One region of the Quadrisphaera setariae genome, then DNA from elsewhere that is predicted to be linked to it. Evidence: predicted binding sites of a transcription regulator. Region 1 holds the regulator's gene; each other region holds the start of a gene.
What was found. The regulator HrcA, encoded in region 1, represses chaperone genes, less so after heat shock. The targets are predictions, from matches to a motif close to GNTNGCACTCGGNNNNNCCGAGTGCNANC.

Region 1 (7,395 bases):
GTACGTGGACGGTGGCGGGGCGCTGGACGCCGAGACCGGCCGGCTGCTCGCCTCCACGGCCGACGTCGCCTGCGACCGGTGGCGCCAGCCCGACGCCGGGATGTGGGAGCTGCACACCGCCCGCCACTACACGAGCAGCAAGATGGGCTGCTGGCAGGCCCTGACCCACGCCGTCCACCTCGCCGAGCTCGGCCAGGTGCCCGGCGACCCCTCGCGCTGGCGGTCGGAGGCCGAGCTGGTGCGAGAGTGGGTGGCCGAGCACTGCTGGTCACCTGAGGTGGGCGCCTACACCTGGTACCCCGGCACCGACCGCCTCGACGCCTCGGTGCTGCTGCACGCGGTCAGCGGCTTCGACCGCGGGGAGCGCATGAGCTCCACGCTGGACGCGCTGCGCCGCGAGCTGGGGCACGGGCCGCACCTGTACCGGTACACGGGCGCGGCGGCCGAGGAGGGCTCGTTCGTCGCGTGCTCGTTCTGGATGGTCTCGGCGCTGCAGCTGTGCGGCCGCGGCGAGGAGGCCCGCGCGCTGATGGAGCAGCTGGTGGACGGCCCGACCCCGGTGCTCAACGACGTCGGGGTGCTGGCTGAGATGGTCGACCCGGCCACGGGCGACTGGCTGGGCAACCTGCCCCAGGCCCTGAGCCACCTGGCGCTCGTCAACGCCGCCGTCACGGTGCACGAGCACGCGGGGCGCTGAGCCTCAGCCGGGCGGCCAGCCCATCGGCCGCCCGCCGAGCACGTGCCCGTGCACGTGGAAGACGCTCTGCCCCACGCCCGCGCCGGTGTTGAAGACGAAGCGGAACTGCCCGTCGCCCAGCTCGGCGGCCACGCGCGCGGCGGTGCCGGTCAGCTCGGCGAGGGCCTCGGGGTCGGCGGCGGCGAGGGCCGGCACGTCGCGGTGGTGGTCCACGGGCACCACCAGCACGTGCAGCGGGGCCTGCGGGTCGAGGTCGCGGAAGGCGACGACGCGGTCGGTGCGCGCCACCACGTCTGCGGGCACGTCGCCGGAGGCGATGCGGCAGAAGATGCAGTCGGGGTCCTGGGCCACGCGCCGACCGTACCCAGCGGGTGACGATCGGGTCACCCGGCCGACGCGGTCGGCGCGTTCCACCCCCCGCGGACCGCTCGCAGCGGTAGGAACGGGGCATGCCAGCCCAGACCCGGACCCAGCACGCGCGCCGCACCACCGCGGGTACGACCGCCCGTCGCACCGCCCGCCTCGCGGTCCGCACGGCCGTCCCCGCCGCCGCCCTCGCGCTCCTGCTGGCCGGGTGCGGAGGGCAGGCCTCCCCCGAGACGGAGCCGGTCGGCGGCGGCACCAGCAGCGCGGGCGCGTCCGGCACGAGCGCTCCGCCGTCGTCGTCCTCCAGCGCCACGACCACGGCGAGCGCGTCCGCGGCCACCGCCGCGGGGCCGGCGGCCACCGGGACCGGCAGGTCGGCGTCGGTGGTGATCACCGCCCCCACCGAGGGCGAGCGGCTCCCCGCCGGCCCGATGGGGATCGTCGGCCAGGGCTCGGCGCCCGAGGGCACGCTGCTCTACAGGATCACGCAGGCCGACGGCGCGGTGCTGTCCGACGGCTACACCGACGCCGGCGCCAACGGCCAGGTCGGCGACTTCTCCATCCCGCAGACCGTGCAGGAGGGCACCTGCACGCCGTGCACCGCCGAGGTCTGGGTGCCCGACGAGTCCGCCGGTGAGGGCACCGTCCCCACCGGCGCCGCCAAGGTCACCTTCACCGTCGGCTGACGCCGGCCTAGCGGCCGGAGAAGCCGCGCTTGAGGCGGGAGAACACCCCGCCGGAGGCCGGCGACAGGCGCCCCTCCGGGCGCTCCTCGCCGCGCAGCCGCGCCAGCTGGCGCAGCAGGTCGGCCTGCTCGTCGTCCAGGCCCCTGGGCACCTGCACGTCGATGTGGACGTGCAGGTCCCCGCGGCCACCGGAGCGCAGGCGCGCCGCGCCCAGGCCCCGCAGCACGACCACCTCGGCGGGCTGGGTGCCCGGGCGCACCTCGACCTCGCGCATGCCGTCGAGGGTCTCCATCTCCAGCACCGTGCCCAGCGCCGCGGCGGTCATCGGCACGGGCAGCGTGGCGTGCAGGTCCTCTCCGCGGCGGGTGAACAGGTCGTGCTGGCGCTGGACCACCTCGACGTACAGGTCACCCGCGGGGCCACCACCGGGGCCGACCTCGCCCTGGCCGGACAGCTGGATGCGGGTGCCGGTGTCGACACCCGCGGGCACGCGGATGGTCAGCGTCCGGCGGCGGCGCACGCGGCCGTCACCGGCGCACTCGTTGCAGGGGTCGGGGATGGTGGTGCCGTAGCCGCCGCAGGCGGGGCACGGGGAGGTGGTGAGCACCTGGCCCAGCAGCGACCGGGCGGCGCGCTGCACCTGCCCCTGGCCGTGGCAGACGTCGCAGGTGCGGACCTGCGTGCCCGGCGCGGCGCAGTTCCCGCCGCAGGTCGGGCAGACGACGGCGGTGTCCACGGTGATCTCGCGCTCGGCGCCGAAGACCGCCTCCGCGAGGTCGACCTCGAGGCGGATCAGCGCGTCCTGGCCCGGCTGCGCGCGGGGCACCGGGCCGCGGGCGGCACCGCCCCCGCCGCCGAAGAAGGTGCCGAACAGGTCGCCTAGGTCGAAGGCCTGCGCACCGCCGGGGAAGCCGCCGCCCCCGAAGCCGCCGGGACCGCCGGAGCTGCCGGTCGCGTCGTAGACGCGGCGCTTGTCGGGGTTGCTCAGCACCTCGTAGGCGGCCGAGACCTCCTTGAAGCGCTCGCCGGCGTCGGGGTTGACGTCCGGGTGCAGCTGGCGGGCGAGCTTGCGGTAGGCCTTCTTGACGTCCTCGGTGCTCGCGTCGCGCGGGACCCCGAGGGCGGTGTAGTGGTCGGTCGGCACGGGTCAGATGCTCCTGAGGAGTCGGGAGGGGTCGGCGGACGAGCCGGGGCGGCTCACCGCGCCAGCACCCTGCTGAGGTAGCGGGCGACGGCGCGCACCGCGGCGATCGAGGTGGGGTAGTCCATGCGCGTGGGACCCAGGATGCCCAGGCGGGCGACCACCTCGCCGCCCGAGCCGTAGCCGGAGGCGACCACGGCGGCGTCGGACAGGCCGCTGTGCACGATCTCGCGGCCGATGCGCACCGAGACGCCGCTGGCGGGGTCGTCGGCCATCTCGGCGAGCAGGCGCAGCACCACCACCTGCTCCTCGATGGCCTCCAGCACCGGCGCGACGGAGGCGGAGAAGCCGCCCGCGCCGCGCACGAGGTTGGCGGTGCCGGCCAGCACCATCCGCTCCTCGCGGGTGGCGTCCAGCGCCGACCGCAGCGCACCGGCCACCGCGGCGGCGGCCGCGGCGTCCTCGGGACGGGTGCTGGCGACGAGGGCGTCGAGGGCGGCCACGGCCTCGTCGGCGCGACGGCTGGCGGTGGCTGCGTTGAGCCTGCCGCGCAGCTCGGTCACGAGGTCAGCGGCCACCTCGGGGGCCTCGGGTGCCACCTCCACGGAGCGCTGCTCCACGCGGCCGCTGTCGGTGATGAGGACGAGCACGAGGCGCCGCGGCGCCAGCTGCACCAGCTCCACGTGCCGCACCCGGGCCCGCGCCAGGGACGGGTACTGGATGACGGCCACCTGGTGCGTCAGCTGCGCGAGCGCGCGGACCGTGCGCTCGAGCACGTCGTCGAGGTCGACCGGCTGGCCGCCCCCGCCGAGCAGCCTGTCGATGGCGCGCTTCTCCGCCGGTGACAGCGGGCGCACGGCGGGCAGGCCGTCGACGAACGCGCGGTAGCCCTTGTCGGTGGGGACGCGCCCGGCGCTGGTGTGGGGCTGGGCGATGAGCCCCTCCTCCTCCAGCGCCGCCATGTCGTTGCGGATGGTGGCCGGGGAGACCCCGAGGGCGTGCCGCTCGACCAGCGCCTTGGAGCCGACCGGCTCCTGCGTGGCGACGTAGTCCTCGACGATGGCCCGCAGGACGGCGAGGCGCCGGGGCTCGGTCACGGTGCGTCCCTCCCTGCTGTCGACGGTCCTGTCGGTGCTGCGGCGCCTCCGGTGCGGCGGGCCCGGCACGGGCTCTGGCACTCAGCGGCGCGGAGTGCCAATCCTACGCCGTCCGGCCGGAGGCGCAGGTAGCGTCGATCGGGTGCCGACTCCCCCGACACCCCCGCGCCGGCCCGCGTCCGCACCTCGCTCGGCGCCGCCCGCGTCGTCGTCCTCAGCGCTGTACGGGGGGTGGGGCGCTCGGGAGCCGCTGCGCCGCGGCGACACCGTCACCGACCCCACCACCGGCCGCCGCCGCGCCCGCGCCGCCAGCCGCGAGGTCCCCGCGTCCCCCGGCCTCGTGGTGGAGGACGTCGAGACCGGCTGGAGCGGCGCCGTGGTGCGCGTCGAGAAGGCCGGCGGCGTGCACGTGGTGGTGCTGGAGGACTGGAAGGGCCGCACGCGCTCCTTCCCCCTCGGCGCCGGGTTCCTCGAGGAGGGCCAGCCCGTGAGGCTCGTGCCACCGGTCGCTCCCCCCGCCGCCGCCCGGACGGCCTCGGGGGCGGCCCCGCTGCGCCCGGGCCGCACCGCCAGCGGGTCCTTCGCCGTGGAAGGGGCTCGGGCCCGCGTGGCCCGCGGGTCGCGGATCTGGGTGGAGGGCAAGCACGACGCCGAGCTGGTGGAGAAGGTCTGGGGGGACGACCTGCGCGTCGAGGGCGTCGTCGTGGAGGGCCTGCAGGGCGTGGACCACCTCGCGGCGGCGGTGGCGGACTTCCAGCCCGGTCCGGGGCGGCGCGTCGGGGTGCTCGTCGACCACCTCGTGACCGGCTCCAAGGAGACCCGGCTCGTGGCGGACGCGCTGAGGGCGGCGCCGGGCGCCGCCCAGCACGTGCTCGTGGTGGGCCACCCCTACGTCGACGTGTGGCAGGCCGTGCGCCCGGCGCGCCTCGGCCTGGACGCCTGGCCCGTGGTGCCGCGCGGGCGCCCCTGGAAGGAGGGCGTGCTCGAGGCCCTCGGCTGGCCGCGCGAGACCCCCGCCGACCTCGCCCGCGGCTGGCAGCGGGTGCTGGCCAGCGTGCGGACCATCGCCGACCTCGAGCCGACGCTGTCCGGGCGGGTGGAGGAGCTCATCGACTTCGTCACCGGGGACCAGCTCGACCGCTGACGCCTCGACCGAGCAGGACGACGACGAGGGCCGCCGTCCGGGCGTGTGGCGCTGGTGCCGCGCCCGCGTTTCCGAGACGCTGGGGGCGGGTCCGCGGACAGCCCCGGGCCCTGAGGAGGAGAAGTGCCCGAGCAGCACGGCCGGCCGTCCGACCAGCCTGACCAGCCCGGAGAGGTGCCACCGCCGCAGCACGGGCAGTACGGCAGCGGCTACGGCGAGCAGCCCACCGAGCCCGGCACCGCGACGGCGCCGGGAGCGTCCGCCCCGTCCTACGGCCAGCAGGCCCCGCCCTACGGCCAGCAGCCGCCGCCCCCGCAGCAGGGGTACGCGCACCCGGGGCAGCAGGGGTACTCCGCGCCCGGCCCGCAGCAGGGCCACCCGCAGTCCGGGTACCAGCAGCAGGGCCACCCGCAGCAGGGCTACGCCCTCCCGGCGGAGATCAGCCCGCAGGACCAGCGCCTGTGGGCGTGCCTGGCGCACGTGTCGTCGATCGTCAGCTCGATCATCGGGCTGACCTTCGTGGGCCCTCTGGTGATCTACCTGGTGCTGAAGGACCGCGGCCACTTCGTCCGCAGCCAGGCCGCCGAGGCGCTGGACTTCCAGATCCTCGTGAACGTCGTGTTCCTGGCGCTCGGGGTCGTCTCCGTGGTCACGTTCGGCCTGGGCCTGCTGCTGTACCTGCCGGTCGGGGTCGCGGCGCTCGTGTTCGTGATCATCGCGGCGGTGAAGGCCAACCAGGGCGTCGACTACCGCTACCCGGTCAACTGGCGGCTCGTGAAGTGACGCCGGTGGCGTCGTCGTCCTGCCCATCCCAGCCGAGGAGGGCGCGGACGACGGCGTCGGCCAGCAGGCGCCCCCGCAGCGTCAGCCGCAGCCGCGGCTGGTCGGTGTCGGGGGCGCCGTCGCGTGCTGCGCCGGTCGCCGGGGGTTCCAGCAGGCCGTCGGCCACGAGGCGCGGCACCTGCGCGAGCCCGGCGGGCGGCACGAGCGCGGTCGGCAGCCCCTCGGCCAGGCGGACGCCGAGGAGCACGGCCTCGACCGCGCGGGCGTCGTCGTCGAGGACCTCCCGGCCCACCGCGGGGCTGGTGCCGGCGGCCAGGCGGCGGGCCCACGCGGCGGGGTGCTTGGCGTTCCACCAACGGACTCCGCCGACGTGGCTGTGCGCACCGGGGCCTGCGCCCCACCAGTCCTGGCCGCGCCAGTAGGCGACGTTGTGGCGGCAGGCGTCGGCGGGGGTGCGCGCCCAGTTGCTCACCTCGTACCAGCCGTAGCCGGCCTCGCGCAGGACGGCGTCGGCGAGCTCGTACTGGGCGGCCTCGTCGTCGGGGTCGGGCGCGGGCAGCTCGCCGCGGCGCACGCGGGCGGCCATGGCGGTGCCGTCCTCCACCACGAGGGCGTAGGCGGAGAGGTGGTCGGGCTCGCAGGCGAGCGCGGCGTCCAGGCTGGTGCGCCAGTCGTCCAGCGACTCCCCCGGCGCGCCGTAGATGAGGTCGAGGCTGACGGCCAGGCCCGCCTCGCGGGCCCAGCGGACGGCCTGCGGCACGCGGGCGGGGTCGTGGGTGCGCTCGAGGACGGCGAGGACGTGCGGCACCGCCGACTGCATGCCGAAGCTGACGCGCGTGTACCCGGCCTCCGCGAGCTCGGCGAGCGAGGCGGGGGTCACCGAGTCGGGGTTGGCCTCGGTGGTCACCTCCGCACCCGCGGCCAGGCCCAGGTGCTCACGCACGGCGTCGAGACCGCGGGCCAGGTCGGCGGCGGGCAGCAGCGTGGGCGTGCCGCCGCCGACGAAGACCGTGGAGACCTCGCGGCGCGGCAGGCCCGAGGCGTCGAGCACCCGTGCCGCGAGCGCCACCTCCTCCACGAGGGCGCCGGCGTAGCCGGCCTGGGAGGCGCCGGGCAGCTCGGGCGGACCGAGCTCGGAGGCGGTGTAGGTGTTGAAGTCGCAGTAGCCGCAGCGCACGCGGCAGAACGGCACGTGCAGGTAGACGCCGAGGTCGCGGGCTGCGGCGCTGACCGCCGCGGTCGGCGGGAGGAGCCCGTCGGCGGGGGCGGGGTCGCCGTCGGGCAGGGCGGGGCTCATCGCCGTCCATCGTCGCACCCGATCCCACCCCTGCCGCGCCTGACGGCGGGCAGTGCTGGGATGGGGGACGTGGGTGGAGGAGCTGCGAGCGCGCCCCGGCCGCTGCCTGCGGTGAGGCTGGAGGCGCTGTCGGAGGCCACCGACCCGCGCCTCCTCGCGTCCGTGCTGGCGCTCAGGCCGGGGC
Region 2 (7,395 bases), on a different contig from region 1:
GCCGCCCTCGCCGCCGCGGTGCCCGGCACCACCACCGGTGAGAACGCGGTCCCCTGCCCGCCCGGGCGGCAGCCCGTCCGGCTGCGCCGCGTCAGCGACGTCACCGGCCGCCCCGACGCCGACGGCGTGGTCAACAGTCCCGACGGCGAGGTCGCGGCGGTGGTGGACCTCGTGCTCAGCCACGTGCGCGACCACCCCAACGAGTCGCTCGCGGTGGTCGCGCTGACCCGGCCGCACGCGCGCCGCATCGCGGACGCGATCCGCTCCGCGCTGCCCGCCCGCCCCGAGCTCGCGGCCTTCCTGCGCCGCCGGCGCCGCGAGAGCTTCGTGGTGACCGACGTCGAGCGCTGCGCCGACACCGTCCGCGACGCCGTCGTCTTCTCGGTGGGGCTGGGCGTCACGCCCCTGGGACGGTTCGTGCACCGCTTCGGCCCCCTCGACGACGCCGACGGCCACCGTTGGCTCGCGTCGGTGCTCACCCGCGCCCGCAAGCGCCTCACCGTGGTCAGCTGCGTGGCGGGGGAGGTGCTGGAGGCCTCCCAGTGCACCTCCACGGGCGCCTCCTCCCTGCGCCAGCTGCTGCTCTCCCTGGAGGAGCCGCCGGCCGCCGACCCGCTGGAGCCGCTGCGCGCCCACGGCCAGCGGCGGGCGCCGCTGACCGAGCCCCCGGCCCCCGACCCGCTGCTGGCGCGCCTGTCCGACCGGCTCGCCGGCCGCGGTGCGCGAGCGCTGGTCACCGGGACCGTGCCCGACGTCGTGGTGCTCCCCGCGGGGGCCGACGGACCCGCGGTGGCCGTCCTCACCGACATCCCCGCCGGCACCGACGACGATCCCGTGGGCGACCTCGTCCAGCGCGAGCTGGTGGTGCCCGAGCAGCTCGGCCACCTCGGCTGGGGCGTGGTCCGCGTCAGCGCGCGGGAGCTCTTCGACGACCCGACCGGCCCCGTCGCGGCGGTCCTGCGGGAGCTGTCCAGCGGTGCCTGAGCCCGGCTCGTCCGTGGGTGGGCGCCGCCCGGGGCGCGCTCGGCGCCGCGTGGTGGCCCCTCCGACCGGCGCCCCCGGCGAGGAGGTCGAGGTGCCGGCGCTGCGCGAGCCGGGCCCCCGCGCCGCGGGGTCCGAGGACGCGCGGCGCTGGGCCGCTGAGGCCGAGCGCCTGCTCGCCGACCGCCCGCCCCACTGGGGCTGACGGCGAGACGCGCCGCCAGCCCCTTCTCCTCGCGATCACCGCGGGTCACCGTGCCGCGATCGCGACGACGACGTCGGCGCTCCCTCGAGCACAGGGTGGTGTCATGAGGACGAGGCGCTTCCGAGGACGACTGGCGGCGGCGGCGGCGGTGGTGGCGCTCGCCGCCGTCGGGCTGACCCCCGCGGCGGCCCAGGCCGCGGAGGGTGACAAGAACGACCGCGTCGTCGAGCAGTGGTACGTCGACTTCCTCCAGCGCCCCGCCGGCCAGTCGCAGGCGCAGGCCGGACGGCAGTTCTGGACCGACAGGCTCAACGCTGGGGACTCGCGCCTGCGCATCCTCGAGTCCATCCAGAGCTCGCAGGAGTTCGCCGACGTCACCGTCGGCGGCTACTACCGCAAGTACCTGGCCCGAGCCGCCGACGACCGCGGCGCCGACTTCTGGAAGAACGGCGTGCGGGCCGACATGGAGCCCGAGTGGGTGGAGCAGAACATCCTGGCCTCCCAGGAGTTCGCCGACAGGTCGGGCCGCAACCCCGTCGACGAGTGGTACGCCGCCGTCCTCGACACGTCCGGCACCGACCCGGCGAACGCCGGCGAGGAGGAGTACTGGGTGGCCCGCGCCAAGCAGGTCGGCTCCCTGACCGCGGTCCGGGAGATCTGGTACTCCGGCGAGGCGGTGGACGAGCGGGTGCGCGCCGCCTACGCGGGTCTGCTGGGACGCACCGGCGGCTCGGTCAGCACCAACGAGGTCGACTACTGGGACAAGACGGCGGTCGCCGGGCGGCTGGCCTTCCAGGACCAGATCGCGACGTCGGACGAGTACGCGGCCCGGGCCCAGACCCGCTGAGCCCGACGCCCTCGGTCAGGCGGCCCGGGCGAGCACCACGCCCCCGTTCGCCGTGGCGGCGGCCACGCGGGCGGCGGCGTGGTCGTCCAGGGCCAGCACCACCGCGGTGCCGCCGCCCCCGCTGGCGAGCAGCCCCGTGGTGAGCGGGTCGCTGCTGACCACGAGGACCGTCGCGCTGCGCACGAGCACGCCGTCGGGCTGCGGCGCGCCCTCGTCGTCGTCCTCAGCGGGCAGCGGCGGGCCCTCCGGAGAGGCCGCGAGCACCGCCACCCGCGCGCCCGGCACCACCAGGCCGTCCGGCAGCGGTGAGCTGACAGCCACTGGCACGGCCACCTGACCGGGGGCGAGGGAGGCGAGCAGGTCGCCACCGGAGAGCCTCACGTCCGTGATGACCTCACCCCGGCGCACCGGGGCGGCCAGGCGTGCGTCCGCCGCGCGGCCGTCGGCGCCCGCGTCGGCGGGGGCCAGCGCGCCGGACGGCACCGCCGAGGACGGCAGCGTCGCCGCTCGCGAGCCCGCCGCGACCGGCGACCCGGCCGGCAGGTCGTCGGTGGCCACGAGCACCTGCACCCCGTCGACGGCGTCGTCCTGGGGCACCAGCGCCATCGCCACCAGACCCGTCGCGCAGGCCAGCAGCAGCGCGGCCAGCGGCCTGCGCGAGCGGCGCAGCACCCGCCGGAGCCGACGCCGGCCCGCGCCCTGCGCGCGCGGGGACGGGGTGGCGTGCTGGCGCTGGGGCGGTGGCCAGGTGGCGGTGGTCATCACCGGAGCGTCACGGCTGCTCAGCACGCGCCGCTGGGACCGCCGCCGAGCCTGTGGACAGCGCGGCTGCTCCAGCCCCCTGTGGGCGCGCGACAGCACGAGGTCGTCTGCGTGCGACAGCACGAGGTCGTCTGCGTGCGACAGCACGACGCCCCGCCCGGTGGGTCACCGGGCGGGGCGTCGCAGGAGCGTCAGGACGACGAGGAGCTGCTGCTCGCCGGGGTCGAGCTGCTCGAGGAGGTCGAGCTGGAGGACCCGCCGCTCGCGGGCGTCGAGGACGAGCTCGAGGAGCTGTCGCTGGAGGACGAGCTGGAGCCGGCCGAGCTGGAGCTGCTCGAGGAGGAGCCGGAGGAGCTCGACGAGCCGCCCTTGCCCTCCGAGCGGGAGTCGGTGCGGTAGAAGCCGCTGCCCTTGAAGACCACGCCCACGGCGTCGAAGCGCTTGCGCAGGCGGCCGGAGCACTCCGGGCACTCCGTCAGCGCGGCGTCGGAGAACGACTGCCGCACCTCGAGGCTGTGGTCGCAGGCGGTGCAGGTGTAGGCGTACGTGGGCACGCTGGGGCTCCTCGGTTCACGACGACGACGGGCCACCGGGGGTGCGGCCCGCGCGAGGCGCTGGCACTCCGGCTGTCCGAGTGCCAATGCTAGCGCCGCGGGGCCGTCCGCGATTCCCTCACCGCCCACCCGGCCCACGGCGCCGTCCCGCTCGACCGACGCGCTCAGGACCCCGTGCGCTCCCGGCCCGGCGCGGGGCGCAGCTCCGGCACGCGCGCGGCCCCGGGCGCCCGCCACGCGGCCAGCCGGCCGCGCTCGGACAGGGCGAAGAGGCGCTCCTCGGTGAGCTCGCGCACCCCGGAGACCGCCACGACCAGCAGGTCGTCACCGCGCTGCAGAGTGGTGGTGCGGGTCGGCACGCGGGCGCGCCCGTCGCGCACGATCAGGGAGACCTCGGCGCCCTCGGGCAGGCGCAGCTCGAAGACCTCCAGGCCGTGCAGGTGCGAGCCAGGGCCGACCTTGACCTGCAGCACGTCGGCGCCGATCTCCTCCAGCGGGCTCGACTCCACCTCGAGGTCGCGCACGGCAGGCTCGCTGATCCCCAGGCGGCGCGCCACCCACGGCAGCGTGGGGGCCTGCACCAGCGTGAAGGCCACCACCAGCACGAACACCATCTCCACCACGCCCTCGGTGCCGGGCACGCCGGCCGCGGCGGGCACCGTGGCCAGCACGATGGGCACCGCGCCGCGCAGGCCGCCCCAGCTCAGCAGCACCTGGTCGCGCAGGGGCACCTTGAACCACGACACCGACACGAGCACCGACAGCGGCCGGGCCACGAGCAGCAGGGCGAACCCCACCACGAGGGCGGGCACCACCTGGTCGGGGATGTCGGAGGGGGAGACGAGCAGCCCCAGCAGCACGAACAGCCCGATCTGCGCCAGCCAGCCGACGCCCTCGGCGAAGCCGCGGGTGGCCGGGCGGTGCGGCAGCTCGGCGTTGCCGAGCACCAGCCCGGCGAGGTAGACGGCGATGAAGCCGGAGGTGTGCAGCTCCGCGCTCAGCCCGTAGGCGAGGGCGCACACGGCCAGCACGGTGATGGGGTAGAGGCCGGAGGCGGGCAGCGCCACGCGCCGCAGGCCCAGCGCCCCCAGCCAGCCCAGCGCCAGGCCGATGGCCGCGCCGCCCACCAGCTCCGCACCGGCCTCGAAGACCAGGAAGCCCCACCCGTGGGAGGACTCCCCGCCCAGCACGGCGGTGAGGGAGACGACGGCGATGACCACGGGCGCGTCGTTGAAGCCCGACTCCGCCTCCAGCAGGCCCCCCAGCCGGCTGGGCAGCGGCGCGCGGCGCAGCACGGAGAACACGGCGGCGGCGTCGGTGGAGGAGACCACCGCCCCCAGGAGCATCCCGGTGGCCCAGTCGACGTCGAGCAGCCAGTGCGCGACGGTGCCGATGACGACGATCGAGACCACCGTGCCGAGGGTCGCCAGCAGCGCCGCCGGGGCGATCGCCTGCCGGACCGAGGCCCACCGGGTGGTCAGGCCGCCTTCGGCGAGGATCAGCACGAGCGCGGCGTAGCCGAGCACCTGCGTGAGGTCGTAGTCGTCGAACTGGATGCCCAGCCCGTCCTCGCCGAGCGCCACGCCGAGCGCGAGGTAGAGCAGCAGCGACGGGGTGCCGGTGCCCACCGACAGCCGCACCGCGAAGACGGCGACCACCAGCACGAGGGCGCCGACGAGCACGGCGACGTTGAGGTCGTCGACCGTCATGGGGCCTCCCGTCGAGGTTCCGGCGGCGGCCGTGCGGCGCGCGAGGTGGGGTTGGGCGAACCGTACCGGCGCGCGGCCCCCTGATCGCGACGATCACGCCAGATCGGTCAGCCGTCGGTCAGCCGTCGGTCGGCTCGTCGGTCAGCGCAGGCGCGTCCACCCCGCTGGCGTGAGGGCGGCGTCCACGAGGACGTCGTGGGGCTCGCGCGGCAGCGCGCCCGCCGGCAGCAGCTCGGGCTCGCGCACGACCGCGGCGAGCCACGGCCTCTCCGGTGCGCCCTCCGGCGGCAGCAGGGCCAGCGTCCGGTCGTAGTGGCCGCCGCCCTGTCCCAGCCGCGTGCCGCTGCGGTCCACCGCGAGCGCCGGCAGCAGCACCACCGCCGCGCCCTCCAGCCCCTCGGGGCGCGACCCGCTGCCGGCAGCGCTGTCGACGCCGTCGACCTCCCACGCCAGCGGGGCGTCGCCCACGACCACCGGGAGGAGGACGACGACGCCCCGCGCGGCCAGCGCCGCCCGCAGGCCGCGGGTGCCCGGCTCGGTGGGCAGGGAGTCGTACAGCGCCACGACGGCGCCGGGCGCCAGCGCCACCAGCGGCGACCCCTCGGCCAGCGCTGCGGCGGCGACAGCGGCGTCGAGGCCGCAGCGCTCGTCGTCGTCGAGGCGGCGCCGGGCTGCGCGGACCTCGGCGCGCAGCGCCGGCTTCCCGGCCGTCGTCCGGGTGGCCCTGTCCACCGGGTGGCCCTGCGGCGCGTCGTCCACGGTCGCCGATCCTGCCTCGTGTGGCGCCGCCCCGATAGCCTCGACGCATGAGTCCTGCTGGCACGCCTGCTGGTCCGCGTCCGATCCGCAAGGCGGTCATCCCCGCCGCGGGCCTGGGCACGCGCTTCCTGCCCTTCACCAAGTCGACGCCCAAGGAGATGCTGCCGGTCGTCGACAAGCCGGCCATCCAGTACGTGGTGGAGGAGGCCGTCTCCGCGGGCCTGACCGACGTGCTGCTCGTGGTGGGCCGCACCAAGCGGCCCCTGGAGGACCACTTCGACGTGGTCCCCGAGCTGGAGCAGAACCTCGCGGCCAAGGGCGATGAGAAGAAGCTCGCGCTGGTGCACGAGACCACCGAGCTGGCCGACGTGCACTACGTGCGCCAGCACCAGGCCAAGGGCCTCGGCCACGCCGTGCTCACCGCCAAGGCGCACGTGGGCTCCGAGCCCTTCGCGGTGCTCCTGGGCGACGACCTCATCGACGAGCGCGACCCGCTGCTCGCCCGCCTCGTGGAGGTCCAGGGCCAGCACGGCGGCTCCGTGGTGGCGCTGCTGGAGGTGCCGCGCGAGAACGTGGGCATGTACGGCTGCGCCGAGCTCCTCGACGACCCGTCCACGCAGGGCGAGGACGACGTCGTGACCCTCAAGGGCATGGTCGAGAAGCCGGACCCGGCCGACGCGCCCAGCAACCTCGCGGTGATCGGCCGCTACGTGCTCCACCCGGCCGTCTTCGAGGTGCTCGAGCAGACCGCGCCCGGCAAGGGCGGCGAGATCCAGCTGACCGACGCCCTCGAGGCGCTCGCCGGGATGCCCGCGGAGGCCGGCGGCGGCCTGCGCGGCGTCGTCTTCCGCGGCCGCCGCTACGACACCGGCGACAAGCTCGACTACCTCAAGGCCGTGGTGCGCCTGGCCTCGGGCCGCGAGGACCTCGGCGGGGAGTTCAACTCCTGGCTGTCGGAGTGGGTGGCGTCGGGCTTCGACACCGAGCAGCCCACCCACGCCGCCGGCGACGCCCCGAGCCAGCAGGCCTGATCTCCGATGCGCACGGTCGAGGAGCACCTGGCTGCCTGCCTGGCTGCTGTCTCCCCCCTCGCCCCCGTCGAGCTGGGCCTGCTGGACGCCGTGGACTGCGTGCTCGCGGAGGACGTCGTCGCGACGTCCTCGCTGCCCGCGTTCGACGGCTCCGCGATGGACGGCTACGCCGTCCGCCACGCCGACGTCGCCTCGGCGGGCCCTGACGCGCCCGTCTCCCTGCCCGTGGTGGCCGACCTGCCCGCGGGGGTGCGCGAGGTCGCGCCCCTGGCGGCGGGCGCCGCCGCGCGCATCATGACCGGCGCGCCCGTCCCGCCCGGGGCGACCGCCGTGGTGCCCGTGGAGGACACCGACGGCGGCGTGGCCACCGTCCTCGTGCGCCGCGCCGTGCGCGAGGGGCTCCACGTGCGCCGCGCCGGGGAGGACGTGCGCCCCGGTACCACGCTGGTCACGGCCGGCACGCGCCTGTCGGTGCGCCACGTGGCCCTGCTCGCCGCTGTCGGCCGCGAGCGCGCGCGGGTGCTGCCCGCGCCGCGCGTGGCGGTGC
Region 3 (7,395 bases), on a different contig from region 1:
CACGAGCGGGGCCGGCGCGTGCCCCAGGACGTCTCCGTGGTCGGCTTCGACGACGTCGCCGAGTCCAGCGACTACTGGCCGCCGCTCACCACCGTCCACCAGGACTTCGAGACCGTCGGCGAGCACTGCGTGCGGATCCTCCTGGAGGAGATCGCCCAGCCGGGACGGCACCTCACCGGCACCACCGTCGTGCCGGTGCACCTGGAGGTGCGGGCCTCCACCGCTCCCCCACCGGTCTGAGGCCGGCTGGAGCGGTCAGCAGGACGACGAAGGGCGGCACCCCCGGTGAGGGGTGCCGCCCTCGGGCTTCAGCCGAGCTGGCTGAGCGGCGGGATCAGAAGTCCATGCCGCCCATGCCGCCGTCGCCACCGGCCGGGGCCGCAGCGGCCTTCTCCGGCTTGTCGGCGATGACGGCCTCGGTGGTGAGGAACAGCGCCGCGATGGAGGCGGCGTTCTGCAGCGCCGAGCGCGTCACCTTGGCCGGGTCGATGATGCCGGAGCCGACCATGTCGACGTACTCGTTGGTGGCGGCGTTCAGGCCCTGGCCGACGGGGAGGTTGCGCACCTTCTCCGCCACGACGCCGCCCTCGAGGCCGGCGTTGACGGCGATCTGCTTGAGCGGGGCCTCGATGGCGACCTTGACGATGTTCGCGCCGGTCGCCTCGTCACCCGAGAGCTGCAGGTCGGTGAAGGCCTTGGAGCCGGCCTGGATGAGGGCCACGCCGCCGCCGGCGACGATGCCCTCCTCGACGGCGGCCTTCGCGTTGCGGACGGCGTCCTCGATGCGGTGCTTGCGCTCCTTGAGCTCGACCTCGGTGGCCGCGCCCGCCTTGATGACGGCCACGCCGCCGGCGAGCTTGGCGAGGCGCTCCTGCAGCTTCTCGCGGTCGTAGTCGGAGTCGCTGCGCTCGATCTCGGAGCGGATCTGGTTGACGCGACCGGCGATCTGGTCGGCGTCGCCAGCACCCTCGACGATGGTGGTCTCGTCCTTGGTGATGACCACCTTGCGGGCGCGGCCCAGCAGGTCCAGGCCCGCGGTGTCGAGCTTGAGGCCGACCTCCTCGGAGATGACCTGGCCGCCGGACAGGATCGCGATGTCCTGCAGCATCGCCTTGCGGCGGTCGCCGAAGCCGGGCGCCTTGACGGCGGCGGAGCGGAAGATGCCGCGGATCTTGTTGACGACGAGCGTGGCCAGGGCCTCGCCCTCGACGTCCTCAGCGATGATCACCAGCGGCTTGCCCGACTGGGTGACCTTCTCCAGCAGGGGCAGCAGGTCCTTGATCGAGGAGATCTTGGAGTTGGCGATGAGGATGTACGGGTCCTCGAGGACCGCCTCCATGCGCTCGCCGTCGGTGACGAAGTAGGGCGAGATGTAGCCCTTGTCGAAGCGCATGCCCTCGGTGAGCTCGAGCTCGAGGCCGAAGGTGTTGCTCTCCTCGACCGTGATCACGCCCTCCTTGCCGACCTTGTCCATCGCCTCGGCGATGAGGTCGCCGATGGCGGGGTCAGCGGCGGAGATCGAGGCGGTCGCGGCGATCTGCTCGCGGGTCTCGACGTCGACGGCGTTGGCGAGCAGCTGGTCGGAGACGGCCGCGACGGCCTTCTCGATGCCGCGCTTGAGGGCCATCGGGTTGGCGCCGGCGGCGACGTTGCGCAGGCCCTCGCGGACCATCGCCTGGGCCAGGACGGTCGCGGTGGTGGTGCCGTCACCGGCGACGTCGTCGGTCTTCTTGGCGACCTCCTTGACGAGCTCGGCCCCGATCTTCTCGTACGGGTCCTCGAGCTCGATCTCCTTGGCGATCGAGACGCCGTCGTTGGTGATGGTGGGGGCGCCCCACTTCTTCTCCAGCACGACGTTGCGGCCCTTGGGGCCGAGGGTGACCTTGACGGCGTCGGCGAGGGTGTTCATACCCCGCTCGAGACCGCGGCGGGCCTCCTCGTTGAAGGCAATGGTCTTCGCCATGAGCGGTGCTCCTCCGGAACGGGTGGCGGTTCGTGTGGTGCTGCCGGCCGGCCGGGCGCCCGCGACGGACGCCGCCTGCGCTCCGGGCCTGCACCCGGGGGCCTGCGGCTCGCCCAGCACGGCCGGGGAGCTCGGGGCTCCCAGGTCCTGTGCTGGCACTCGGGGTCACCGAGTGCCAGGTACCAGATTGGCACTCTCACCGTCCGAGTGCAAACACGCTGCACCCGGACGACCCTCGCGGACGCAGCGACGGCGCCGCCCCCTCGCGGGGACGGCGCCGTCGCGGGCGCGTGGGGTGCTGGTCAGGCGCCGGCGAGGCGGACGGCCTCGGCCTGCGGGCCCTTCTGGCCCTGCCCGATCTCGAACTCGACGGCCTGTCCCTCCTCGAGGGAGCGGTAGCCGTCCATCTGGATGGCGGACCAGTGGACGAAGACGTCAGGGCCACCCTCGACGGTGATGAACCCGAACCCCTTCTCAGCGTTGAACCACTTCACAGTTCCGAGTGCCATGGTGCGTGCTCCTGCAGCGGTGCGGTGGTCGGGGAGGGGCAGTGCGCCCGACCCCGGGTCTGGAGTCCGTGGGCCTCGCGGCCCCCGTGCGGCCCCCCTGGCGTTCGTGCTGGAGGAGTCCTGTCGCCACTGAACTGATCGACCGGTCCGCAGGGTAGCGGTCGGCGAGCCGCCCGAGCGAGGTCCGAGGCCAGGTCAGGGCGCCCCGGCAGCGGGACGGCGCCGGGGCGCGGCGCCCAGCGGCCCGCTCCGGGCACCGCTTCCGGCGTGCGACCTGCGAACAGCCGTCGCGGAGGCCGCCGCCGAGGCCGCCGCACCCGTCCGGAGCCCCTCCGTCCCCCTGTCCCACCGGGGGAGGACGTGCGGAGGGCGCCTCAGCGCAGGACGACGGTCAGCGAGCCGGCCTGCGCCTGGGCGTCGAGCGCGGTCTTCGCACCCACCTGCGCCGCGAGGGCCTCGGCGGCGCCCTCGAGCGCGGCGGTGGGGTACAGCACGGTCGTGGTCTTGTGGGCCGAGCGCTGCGCGGCGGTGGCGTTGCCGGTGCTGGCGACCTCCCAGCCGTCGGCCTCGACCTGCGCGGCCTTCTTCGCCGCCAGTCCGGAGGTCCCGGTGCCGTTGAGGACGACGACCGGTGCGCTGCGCTCGGAGGAGGCCGTGGGGCTGGCGCTGGGCGGCGCCTCCGGGGAGGAGGCGGGCGAGGCGGCAGGAGGCGCACCGCCGGCGGCCGGGTCGGCGGAGGCGGCCGGGTCCTGCGCGGCGGCCTGGTCACCGCCCGCGGCGGGGGCGGCGCTGGCGCTGGAGCCGGGGTTCCCCACCGTGGTGAGCGCCACGTAGCCGGCGCCTCCGGCGGCCACGACGACCAGGGCGATGACCACCGGGGCGAGGACACCGCCGGGGCGCTTGGGCGCGGCGCGGTGAGCACCGCGGCGGCCGTCGCGCGGCGGGGTGACGGCGTCGAAGTCGTCACGCGGGTACGGCGAGCTCACGCCTCGACGGTACGGGCTCGGAGGTCGCCGCGAGGGCGGTTCGCGGTGACGCGGCGCGTCAGCTCCCGGGGGCGGGGCCGACGTCCAGGTCCCGCCCGGCGGTGCGCTCCTCGCGCAGGCGACGGAGCCTGCCGACCAGCACCGGGTCGGCGGCCAGGGCCTCCGGGTCGTCGAGGAGGGCGTTGAGCCGCTGGTAGTAGCGGGTGGCCGACATGTCCAGCTCGTCGCGGACGGCCTGCTCCTTCTCGCCCCGGCGCCGGAAGGTGCGCCGCTCGAGGGCGAGCACCGCCAGGTCCCGCTGCGACAGCGCCACCGGCCCACCCTGGCAGAGCGCGCCGCGGCAGGGCAGCGTGGGCCCGTGCCGACCCCCGCCGCGCCGTCCCCGCTCGCCGCCGTCCACCCCAGCTGGAGGGTCGCCCTCGCCCCGGTCGAGGAGGACCTGCTCCGGCTGGAGGCCGAGCTCGCGGCGCGCCGCGGCGCCGGCGAGGAGGTGCTGCCGGCGCCCGAGCACGTGCTGCGCGCCTTCGAGCAGCCGCTCGATGCGGTGCGGGTGCTGCTGCTCGGCCAGGACCCCTACCCCCGGCCCGGCCACGCGGTGGGGCTGGCCTTCTCCGTGGCACCGCACGTGAGGCCGCTGCCGCCGACGCTGCGCAACCTGCTCAAGGAGCTCGTGGCGGACACCGGGCTCCCGGCCCCCTCGACCGGGGACCTGTCGCCCTGGGCGGAGCGCGGCGTGCTGCTGCTCAACCGGGTGCTCACGGTGCGCGCCGGCGACTCCGGCTCGCACCGCAGGCTCGGGTGGGAGCGCGTCACCGACGCCGCCGTGCGGGCGCTCGCCGCCCGGGGCGGGCCGCTGGTGTCGGTGCTGTGGGGGCGGGACGCGCAGACCGCCGCCGGCCTGCTGGCCGGGACCGCCGTCATCACGGGGGTGCACCCGAGCCCGCTGTCGGCCTCGCGCGGGTTCCACGGGTCGCGCCCGTTCACCGCTGTCGACGAGGCGCTGCGCGCGCAGGGCGCACCTGCTGTCGACTGGTCGCTGCCCTGAGCAACGAGCGCTAGCGTGCGCGGGTGGCTGCTGACCCCGCGCGCGGACCCGCGCCGACGTACCGGCGGTACGTCGCCGTCGGGGACTCCTTCACCGAGGGCATCGACGACCCCGACCCGGCCTCCCCCGGACGCCACCGCGGCTGGGCCGACCGGCTCGCCGAGCTGCTCGACGACGACGCGCGCGGCGCGGGCTCGCGCCTGGAGTACGCCAACCTCGCCGTCCGCGGCAAGCGGATGCGGGAGGTCCTGGACGAGCAGCTGCCCCGCGCCCTCGAGCTCGGCCCTGACCTGCTCAGCATCAGCGCGGGCGGCAACGACATCCTGCGACCCAGCGTCGACGTCGACGCCCTGGCCGCCGCGCTGGACGAGGCGGTGGGCGCCGCCCGCTCCGCCGGAGCCCAGGTGCTGCTGGCGGCCGGCTTCGACCCCGCCGGGCTTCCGGTGGTGCGCATGACCCGCGGCCGCGTGGCCACCTTCAACCTCCACCTGTGGCGCATCGCCCAGCGCTGGGACGCGCTGGTCATGGACCTGTGGTCGATGCGCGCCCTCTACGACCTGCGGATGTGGGCCCCGGACCGGATCCACCTGGCGCCGGAGGGCCACGAGCGGGTGGCCCTGCTGGCCGCCGCCACCGTGCGGGGGCTGCACGGCGGCGATCTGGGGGCGGCCGAGCAGGAGTGGGCCTCACCGCTGCCGCCGCAGCCCTCCCCCGGACGCCTGGCGCGCGCCGGCCAGGACGCCGCCTGGGCGCGCGCCCACCTGGCCCCGTGGGTGCGGCGGCGCCTCGAGGGGCGCTCGAGCGGCGACGGCGTGGCCCCGAAGCGGCCCGAGCCCCTGCCCCTGGCGCGCTGACCGGCCGCGACACGACGCTCCGACGAAGCGCGAAAGCCCGTCCCGGACGGCGGCTGCGTGCCACCATCGGCTGCATGAGGACGGACCGGCCGCAGCGGACCACCGGTGCTGCCGGGGGTGCGACGGCCGTGGTGCCCGAGGTCCCCGAGGGCAGCCTCCTGAGCTCCACCTCCCCCGCGGGCATCCCGCACGCCGCCCTGAGCGGGCCCGTCGACACCTCGGGGCTGCCCGACGCTCCGCAGCGGCCCCGCTCCGAGCGGCGCCGCTGGGGACGCTCCCCCGAGGAGGCGGTCGCCTCGGAGGCGCCGCAGCCCCAGATGGTCAGCCGGCGCGCCCCGGTGCCCGACCTGGACGACCTCCCGGTGCGCGCGCGCTCCGGCGGTCGCTCGCTGCCCTCGCCGGTCGTGCTGCCGCCGTCGGGACCCGCCGCTGCGCCGTCGGCGCCGTCGGCGCAGCACCGACAGGTGCGCCCGCCGGTGGCAGCCCCGTCGGCGCCGTCGCAGGCCCTGGCCACCGAGGCCGCGGCCCCCGTGCCGCCGCACCGCCCGGCGCCGCGGCCGGAGGCTCCCGAGCGCGCCATCCACCTGCTCGGCCTGGCCCAGGACCACGCCGAGCGCGTGCGCGCCGCCGCTGAGGCCGACGCCGCCGCCCTGCAGCGGGCCACCGCCGCCGAGGCGGCGCGCGCCCGCTCCGAGGCCGAGGAGCTCACCGGCGCCGCCCGGCGCGACGCCGAGGCGGTGCGCGCCGCCGCCGAGGCCCACGCCGCGCGGGTGCGCCGCGACGCGGCCGCCGAGTCGCGCCTCACCGTCGAGGAGGCCGAGCGCCGCGCCGTGGAGCTGCGCGAGGAGTCGGCGCACCTGCGCCGCGAGGCCTCCGACCTGTCCGCGGCGATCACGGCCCTGCGCTCGCAGCACCAGGAGGCCGCCGCCGAGGTGGCCTCGCTGCGCGAGCGGTCGACGGCTGCGATGACCGAGGCGCGCGCTGAGGCCCAGCAGCTGGTGGAGGACGCCGCCGAGCAGGCGGCCATGGTGGTCGAGGCGGCCTCCAGCACCGCCGACGCGATGCTCACCCAGGCGATGGCGGACAGCGCCGCCGCCGAGGAGCTCGCCCGCACCGCGCACCACCGGGCGGCCGAGGAGGGCGACCGCCTGCTGGCCGGTGCGCGCGCCGAGGCCGACCAGCTGCTCGCCGCCGCCCGCGAGGCCGCCGCGCAGGAGCGCGCCGAGGCGATGGCCGAGGCCGACACCATCCGCGAGACCGGTCACATCGAGGCGCAGCGCGCCACCGCCGAGGCGTACTCCCAGGCCGAGCGCGTGCTCGCCGCGGCCACCACCGACGCCTCCGCGGTGCGGCGCACCGCGGAGACCGAGCTCGTCCAGGCGCGCCAGGAGGCCTCCGCCGCTCGCGAGCAGGCCGTCGAGGAGGGCCGCCGGGTGCGCGCCGAGGCGCGCGCGCAGGCGGAGAAGGAGCTCGCGGCCGCCGCTGAGCAGACCGCGTGGACCACGGGCACGGTGCAGGCGCTGCTGACCGCCGCCGAGGAGGAGGCCCGCACCGTCCGCCACCGCGGTCACGCCGAGGCCGCTGCCGCCGTGCGCCGCGCCCGGGTGCGCCTGCAGGCCGTGATGGGCACCGCCAGCCAGCGCGTGCGCACCCGCCTGGGCGGGCTGGAGGCCGAGGCCGAGCAGCTGCGGCGCACCGCCGTGGACGAGCTGGAGTCCGCGCGCGCCGAGGCGGTGCGCCTCGTGCGCGCCGCCCGCCAGGACGCCGACCGCGTGCTGGCGGCCGCGGGCGCCGCGGAGGCGACGGCGCGCGAGCGCTCCGCGCGGCGCGCCGAGGAGGCCGAGCACGGCGCCCGCTCGCTGCGGGCCCGGGTGGCCGAGGAGGTCGCCCGTGCACAGCGCGAGTCCCAGGACGCGCGCCGCGAGGCCCGCGCCGAGGCCGTCCGCCTGGTGGTGGAGGCCCGCGCCGAGGCCGACAGGGAGCGCGTCGACGCCGTCGCCCAGCGTGACCGGCTGACCGCTGAGGTGGCGGAGCTCAC
Region 4 (7,395 bases), on a different contig from region 1:
GCCCGTGTGGGAGTGGCTGAGGGTCCACATCGACCCCATGCACCGCGTGCTCACCGCCCACGAGGCCGAGGTGGCCGCCCGCCTCTGCTACGCCGAGGGCCTGCTGGCGGGCACCACCACCGTCGTCGACATGTGGCGGTTCCTGCACGGCGGCGCGCGCGCCGCGGAGCTGCTCGGCAACCGGCTGGTGGCGGTCCCGTACGCCGCGGAGCACCCGCGGCACGACTTCTTCGACACCCTCGACGACGTCGAGCGGCTCGCCGCCGACCACCACGGCGGCGCCGGCGGTCGCATCGAGGTGTGGGTGGGGCTGGAGCACCCCTTCTACGCCGTCGAGGCCGCGCAGCGGCGCGCCGTGGCCATGGCGGAGGACCTCGGCACGGGCCTCTACACGCACTGCAGCGAGTCCCGCGACGAGGTCGCGGAGTTCGAGCGCCGCTACGGCGCCCGCCCCGTGCGCGCGCTGGAGCGTCTGGGGATGCTCGACGCCCCGCGCACCGTGCTGGCCCACGCGGTCTGGCTCGACGACGACGAGATCGCCCTGCTGGCCGACCGCGGCGTCGGCGTGGTGCACAACCCGGTCAGCAACATGAAGCTGGCCAGCGGCACCGCGCGCGTGCGCGAGCTGCTCGCGGCCGGCGTCGCCGTCGGGCTCGGCACGGACGGCGAGAAGGAGAACAACAACCTCGACCTCTTCGAGGAGATGAAGACGGCGTCGCTCCTCGCCAAGCTGCGCGACCTCGACGCCGCCGCCCTGCCCAGCTGGGACGCCTTCGCGCTCGGCACCACCGGCGGCGCCCGAGCGCTGGGGCGCGAGGCGGACCTGGGCTCCCTGGAGGTCGGCAAGAAGGCGGACGTCGTGGCCGTGCGCTCCCGCACCCCGCGCATGACGCCGCTGGTCACCTCCGGACCGCTGCTCAACGTCCACCACAACCTCGTCCACGCCGTGCGCGGCTCCGACGTCGACCACGTCTGGGTGGACGGCGCCCCGGTCGTCCGCGACGGGGCGCTCGTGCACGCCGACCTCGGCGAGCTGGTCGACGAGGCCCGCACCACCGCGCCGGGCCTCTTCGCGCGCCGCGACGCCTGGGTCGCCGAGCACGGCCTCCCGGAGGTGGCGTGGTGAGCGCAGCACCCACCGCCCTGGTCGACGGCGGCCGCGCGCCGGCGGGCGCGGTGTCCGCCCCCGTGCGGGCCGTGCTCGACGCGTGGCGCTCCGAGCCCGCGGGGCTGTTCACCGCGGGGGAGTGGCACCCCGCCGCGACCGGGGAGCGCCGGACCACCCGCGACCCGGCCACCGGCGCGGTGCTCGCCGAGGTGGCCGAGGCCTCCGCCGCGGACGTGGGCCCCGCCGTCGAGGCGGCCCGCGCCGTCCTCGACGACCGGGGCGCCGGCTCCTGGTGGGCGGCCGCGCCCTCGGCGCGCGGGCGGCTGCTGTGGCGCGTGGCCGACCTCCTGGCCGAGCACGCCGAGGAGCTCGCGCAGCTGGAGGTGCTCGACCAGGGCAAGACCCTCGCCACGGCCCGCGGGGAGGTCGCCGGCGCCGCCGAGCAGTTCCGCTACTTCGCGGGAGCCGCCACCAAGGTCACCGGGACGACGTTCCGGCCCTCGGCGCCGCTGCCCCCGTACGCGACGCCGGGGACGCGCCTCGTCGCGAGCACCGTGCAGGAGCCGGTGGGCGTGGTCGCCGCGATCACGCCGTGGAACTCGCCCCTGCTCATGGCGGCCATGAAGGTCGCCCCGGCGCTCGCCGCGGGGTGCGTCGTCCTCCTCAAGCCCGCGGAGGACACCCCCCTCACGTCCGTGCGGCTCGTCCAGCTGGTGGCCCGGGCCCTCGGCGAGGCCGGGCTGCCGCGCGGGGCCGTGTCGCTGCTGACCGGCGGCGGCGCGGTCGGGGCGGCGCTCGCGGAGCACGCGGGCGTCGACAAGGTGGCCTTCACCGGCTCCACCGCCACGGGGCGCGCCCTCGTGAGGTCCGCCGGACGTCCCGGCGGCCACCTGCCCCGGCTGACCCTGGAGCTGGGTGGCAAGTCGCCCACCGTCGTCATGGCCGACGCCGACACGGCCTCCGCGGTGCCCGGCGTCGCCCGCGGGGTCTTCGCCAACTCCGGCCAGGTGTGCGTCGCCGGGTCGCGCGTCTACGTCGAGCGGGGCGCGCACGACGCCTTCGTCGAGGCGCTCGCCGAGCACGCCGCCGCGCAGGCGCTCGGGCACGGGCTGCACCCCTCCTCCCAGCTCGGCCCGCTCGCGAGCCCGGCGCACGCGGCGCGGGTGGCGCAGCGCCTGGCCGACGGCGTGGCGGCCGGAGCGCAGGTGGTGGGTGCCGGAGGTCCGGTGGAGGACGCCTCCGGCGGCGGCTGCTTCTTCGCGCCCGCTGTCGTCGTCGGCGCCGACCCCTCCTCACCGCTGGTGCGGGAGGAGGTCTTCGGCCCCGTGGTGGTCGTAGCGCCGTTCGACGACCTCGAGGAGGTCGTCGCCATGGCCGACGACACCGACTACGGCCTGGCCGCCAGCGTGTGGACGCGCGACCTGCGCACCGCGCAGCGGGTGGTCGACGGCGTGCGCGCGGGGACGGTGTGGGTGAACTGCCACGCGGTCTTCTCCCCGGAGCTCGTCACGGGCGGCCGGCGGGCGTCCGGGTGGGGCGTGGAGAACGGGATGGAGGGACTGGCGGGCTACCTCGAGGGCAAGACCGTCTGCTCGCTGGTCTGAGCGGGCGTCCTCAGCGGGGTGGGCTGGCACTCGGGTTGACCGAGTGCTGACGGCCTCACTACTGTCCTTCTTGGCACTCTCCCCGCGAGAGTGCCAGCGCCCGAGGTCGGAGCGGCACCCGCGACGACGCACCGGCCCCCCGGCGCGCGCATCCGTCCGTTCCGCACCACCAGCGAAGGGGAGGTCCGCCCGTGTCGGTCTCCATCAAGCCGCTCGAGGACCGCATCGTCGTCAAGCCCCTCGACGCCGAGCAGACCACCGCATCCGGCCTCGTCATCCCGGACACCGCCAAGGAGAAGCCCCAGGAGGGCGAGGTCCTGAGCGTGGGCCCGGGCCGCATCGACGACAACGGCAACCGCGTGCCGCTCGACGTCAAGGTCGGCGACAAGGTCATCTACTCCAAGTACGGCGGCACCGAGGTGAAGTACGGCGGCCAGGAGCTGCTCGTGCTCTCGGCGCGCGACGTGCTCGCCGTCGTCGCCTGAGCGACACCGCAGATCTGATCGACCTCTGATCACGGCTCGCCCCGGCGGCCCCACCGCCGTCCGGCGGGGGCCCCGGGGCGTTCGCCGTCCCGCACCCCGCTGACGCGCCGCCAGCCGGTCGGCGCGCCGTCAGCCACCAGCACGCCATCAGGAAGAAGGACATGGCCAAGCAGCTGCAGTTCGACGAGAACGCCCGCCGCGCCCTGGAGCGCGGTGTCGACGCCCTCGCGAACGCCGTGAAGGTGACCCTCGGCCCCAAGGGCCGCAACGTGGTCATCGACAAGAAGTGGGGCGCCCCCACCATCACCAACGACGGCGTCACCATCGCCCGCGAGGTGGAGCTGGACGACCCGTACGAGAACCTCGGCGCCCAGCTCGCCAAGGAGGTCGCCACCAAGACCAACGACGTCGCCGGTGACGGCACCACCACCGCGACCGTGCTGGCCCAGGCCATGGTCAAGGAGGGCCTGCGCAACGTGGCCGCCGGCGCCAGCCCGTCCGGGCTGAAGCGCGGCATCGACAAGGCCGTCGAGGCCGTGTCGACCCAGCTGCTCGCCACCGCCCGCGAGATCGACGACAAGAGCGAGATCGCCCAGGTCGCCACGATCTCCGCGCAGGACTCCACCGTGGGCGACCTGCTCGCCGAGGCCTTCGACAAGGTCGGCAAGGACGGCGTCATCACCGTCGAGGAGTCCAGCTCGATGAACCTCGAGCTCGACTTCACCGAGGGCATGCAGTTCGACAAGGGCTACATCTCGCCCTACTTCGTCACCGACTCCGAGCGCATGGAGGCCGTCCTGGAGGACGCGCACGTGCTGCTCTCGCAGGGCAAGATCAGCTCCGTCCAGGAGCTCCTGCCGCTGCTGGAGAAGGTCCTGCAGACCTCCAAGCCGCTGTTCATCATCGCCGAGGACGTCGACGGCGAGGCGCTGTCCACGCTCGTCGTCAACAAGATCCGCGGCACCTTCACCGCAGCCGCCGTGAAGGCCCCCGCCTTCGGCGACCGCCGCAAGGCGATCCTGCAGGACATCGCCATCCTCACCGGCGCGCAGGTGGTCAGCCCCGAGGTCGGCCTCAAGCTCGACCAGGTGGGCCTGGAGGTCCTCGGCTCCGCGCGTCGCGTGGTCATCACCAAGGACGACACCACGATCATCGACGGCGGCGGCGACCAGGCCGCCGTGGCCGACCGCGTCCGCCAGGTCAAGGCCGAGATCGAGAACACCGACTCCGACTGGGACCGCGAGAAGCTGCAGGAGCGCCTGGCCAAGCTGGCCGGCGGCGTCTGCGTCATCAAGGTCGGCGCCGCCACCGAGGTGGAGCTCAAGGAGAAGAAGCACCGCATCGAGGACGCCGTCTCGGCGACCCGCGCGGCCATCGAGGAGGGCATCGTCGCCGGCGGCGGCTCGGCCCTCATCCAGGCCGTCTCCGCCATCGACGCCCTCGAGCTGACCGGTGACGAGGCCACCGGCGCGCAGATCGTGCGCCGCTCCGCCTCCGAGCCGCTGCGCTGGATCGCCGAGAACGCGGGCCTCGAGGGCTACGTGGCCGTCGAGAAGGTGCGCGGCCTCGACGCCGGGCACGGCCTCAACGCCGCCACCGGTGAGTACGTCGACCTCGTGGCCGCGGGCGTCATCGACCCCGTCAAGGTGACGCGCTCCGCGCTGCGCAACGCCGCCTCGATCGCGTCGATGGTCCTCACCACCGACACGCTCGTCGTGGACAAGCCCGAGGAGGAGGCCCCCGCGGCCGGCGGCCACGGGCACAGCCACTGATCTGATCCCCAGCCCGGGCGACCGGGCGCGCGGAGGAGCCCCCCGGACCGCCTGGTCCGGGGGGCTCCTCCTGTTCGCCCGAGGTCGGGCGGGGGCCGGGCGGAGGGGCCGGGCCCACGACGACGAGGGCCCCGGACCAGCTGGTCCGGGGCCCTCGTCGCGGGCGTGCGCTGCCTGCGGCGTCAGCCGACCTCGGCGATGCGGGTCTCGGCCACCACCGGGTTGGGGGTGCGGCGGGAGCGCTGCGCCGCGTAGATGCGCTCGCGGTCGTCCTCGGTCAGGCCGCCCCAGACGCCGTAGGGCTCGCGGACGGTGAGGGCGTGCTGGCGGCAGTCCTCGACCACGGGGCACGCGGAGCAGATGGCGACGGCGGCGGCGTCCCGGTTGCGCCGGGCCGGGCCGCGCTCGCCCTCGGGGTGGAAGAACAGGTTGGTGTCGTGCTCGCGGCACGAGCCCTGCAGCTGCCACTCCCAGATGTCGGCGACGGGGCCGGGGAGGCGGGAGATCTCAGCCATGGGGTCCTCCGTGAGGTCTTCGGGCGGCACGAGCGGTTCGGGGGAGCGCGCAGGTGCACACCTCCCGTCGCGGGTGTGGATCCGCGACGAGGGGGGTACTCCCTGCTCAGAGCCACCGCGAGGTGGCTCCGGGCTCGTCAGGTACGACACTACAACCGCGTCAGGGGTTGTTCAAGGACCTCTGCCTGGGCCGTTGGTGTGAACAACCCGTGCTCCTCGGGCCGCCAGCGGCCCCGCGCGCCGCTCACCCGCTCGTGGCCAGGGCGGGGGGCGAGGTGGCGACGTCATGACCACCCGACCACACTGTGCGGGTGCCCACCCCCAACGCCGCCCCCTCGGGCGTGTCGCTGGGCGTCGCGGCAGCTGCGCGCCGCCTCGGCGTCGCCCCCGCGACCCTGCGGACGTGGGCCCGCCGGTACGGCCTCGGCCCCAGCGAGCACGAGTCGGGCTCGCACCGCCGCTACACCCCCGAGGACCTCGCCCGCCTCGTCGTGATGCGCCGGCTCACGCTGGAGGGCGTCCCGCCCGTCACCGCTGCCGCCACCGCCCTGAGCACCGACCCCACCGAAGCCGCGATGGCACTGGCCTCCAGCGCGGGCGAGGGCTCCGACACCGACCTCGAGGAGCCCGACGACGCGGTCGCGACCGGCGACGTGCCGGCCGTGGTGGCCCTCGCGAGCGACCTCGGTGTCTGGAGCGCGGTCCTCCCCGCCGACCGCACCCCGCTGACGCGCAGGCCTTCGCCCGCGGGCCAGGGCGCCCTCCAGCGCGCGGTGCTCGCCGGTGACTCGCCCGGTGCGGCGGCGGCCGTGCTCGCCGCCTGCTCGGCGAGGGGGCCGCTGCGCGCCTGGGAGGAGGTGGTGCAGCCGGCGCGGGCCGCTCTCGGCCGCCGGTGGGAGGCCACTGGTCCGGGCGTCGACTCCGAGGTCCTCCTGGCGGCCGCCACGCTCGAGGCGCTGCGGGCCCTGCGCCGGCCGCCGGAGCGCACCACCGCCGTCGTCCTGCTCGCCGCGGCGGAGGGCGAGGTCGACTCCCTGCCCCTGCACGTGCTCGCCGCGGCGGTCGCAGCCCACGGCGTGCGCCCCTGGGTGCTCGCGCCCGGGCTGCCCCGGGAGGCCGTGGCGGCCGCCGTGCGCCGCACCGGCCCCGCCGCCGTGCTCGTGCACGCCGAGCAGCCGGTGGCCGACGCGACGGCCCAGCTGGGCCCCCTGCCGCGCCTGCGGCACCCGGTGCGCCTGGTGCTGTCCGGACCGGGGTGGGCGGGGGCTGCGCTGCCCCCGGCGCGGCCCGTGCTGCAGGCCCCCGCGCTGCCCGCGGCGCTCGAGGTGCTGCTCGAGGCCACCGAGCCCTAGCGCTCAGGTCGGCCCGATCCGTGCCGATGACACCTCCAGGACAGCCGGCTGTTCGGGCCGGCGCACACGGAGGTGGCGACGGTGTCTGCGATGGCGACGGTGATGGTCTGCGACGACTCCCCGCTCGTGCGGGAGAACCTGCGGCGAGCGGTCGCGGGTGTGGCCGGGGTGGGGCGCGTGGTCGGCGCCAGCTCCGGCGAGGAGGTGCTCGCCCGCTGGCCGGTCGAGCGCCCCGCGCTCGTGCTGATGGACGTCCGCATGCCGGGCATCGGCGGTGTCGAGGCGGCCCGCCGCCTGCTGGCCCGCCACCCGGGTGCCGGCGTGCTCATGCTGACCGTGGCCGAGGACGTCGAGGGCGTGGCCCGCGCGGTCGCCGCCGGCGCCCGCGGCTACGTGGTCAAGGACGCCACGCGCTCGGAGCTGGTGGCCGCCGTCATCGGCGCCATGAGCGACGCGGGCGTGCGCGGTCGCGGCAGCCGCCGCACCGAGGAGGGCGCCGCTCCTTCGCTCACCGAGCGCGAGCTGCAGGTGCTCACGGGCATGGGCGAGGGCCGCAGCA

Region 2: FMM08_RS09040 (FmdB family zinc ribbon protein) is a predicted target of HrcA. The motif match lies at 3,409-3,437, and genes of this name have one in related genera.
Region 3: groL (chaperonin GroEL) is a predicted target of HrcA. The motif match lies at 2,115-2,143, and genes of this name have one in related genera.
Region 4: groES (co-chaperone GroES) is a predicted target of HrcA. The motif match lies at 2,735-2,763, and genes of this name have one in related genera.

What each region holds. Positions count from the first base shown of each region.
Region 1 covers NZ_VKAC01000003.1:296,093-303,487, reverse strand. The annotation lists gene FMM08_RS06705 (glycoside hydrolase family 15 protein) at 1-697, shown strand, start outside; gene FMM08_RS06700 (HIT domain-containing protein) at 701-1,048, opposite strand; gene FMM08_RS06695 (Gmad2 immunoglobulin-like domain-containing protein) at 1,147-1,749, shown strand; gene dnaJ (molecular chaperone DnaJ) at 1,757-2,893, opposite strand; gene hrcA (heat-inducible transcriptional repressor HrcA) at 2,947-3,987, opposite strand; gene FMM08_RS06680 (DUF3097 family protein) at 4,238-5,131, shown strand; gene FMM08_RS06675 (DUF4870 domain-containing protein) at 5,255-5,914, shown strand; gene hemW (radical SAM family heme chaperone HemW) at 5,892-7,211, opposite strand; gene FMM08_RS06665 (GNAT family N-acetyltransferase) at 7,281-7,395, shown strand, end outside.
Region 2 covers NZ_VKAC01000005.1:6,606-14,000, forward strand. The annotation lists gene FMM08_RS09025 (DUF4011 domain-containing protein) at 1-984, shown strand, start outside; gene FMM08_RS22960 (hypothetical protein) at 1,037-1,186, shown strand; gene FMM08_RS09030 (hypothetical protein) at 1,290-2,033, shown strand; gene FMM08_RS09035 (RcpC/CpaB family pilus assembly protein) at 2,049-2,795, opposite strand; gene FMM08_RS09040 (FmdB family zinc ribbon protein) at 2,987-3,349, opposite strand; gene FMM08_RS09045 (potassium/proton antiporter) at 3,514-5,058, opposite strand; gene FMM08_RS09050 (5-formyltetrahydrofolate cyclo-ligase) at 5,200-5,817, opposite strand; gene FMM08_RS09055 (UTP--glucose-1-phosphate uridylyltransferase) at 5,865-6,848, shown strand; gene glp (molybdotransferase-like divisome protein Glp) at 6,855-7,395, shown strand, end outside.
Region 3 covers NZ_VKAC01000016.1:58,964-66,358, reverse strand. The annotation lists gene FMM08_RS20910 (LacI family DNA-binding transcriptional regulator) at 1-240, shown strand, start outside; gene groL (chaperonin GroEL) at 335-1,963, opposite strand; gene FMM08_RS20900 (cold-shock protein) at 2,266-2,472, opposite strand; gene FMM08_RS20895 (LytR C-terminal domain-containing protein) at 2,847-3,458, opposite strand; gene FMM08_RS20890 (DUF3263 domain-containing protein) at 3,517-3,771, opposite strand; gene FMM08_RS20885 (uracil-DNA glycosylase) at 3,817-4,503, shown strand; gene FMM08_RS20880 (SGNH/GDSL hydrolase family protein) at 4,527-5,357, shown strand; gene FMM08_RS20875 (coiled-coil domain-containing protein) at 5,432-7,395, shown strand, end outside.
Region 4 covers NZ_VKAC01000001.1:156,974-164,368, forward strand. The annotation lists gene FMM08_RS00860 (amidohydrolase) at 1-1,126, shown strand, start outside; gene FMM08_RS00865 (aldehyde dehydrogenase family protein) at 1,123-2,712, shown strand; gene groES (co-chaperone GroES) at 2,904-3,197, shown strand; gene groL (chaperonin GroEL) at 3,359-4,969, shown strand; gene FMM08_RS00880 (WhiB family transcriptional regulator) at 5,152-5,484, opposite strand; gene FMM08_RS00885 (MerR family transcriptional regulator) at 5,796-6,836, shown strand; gene FMM08_RS00890 (response regulator transcription factor) at 6,927-7,395, shown strand, end outside.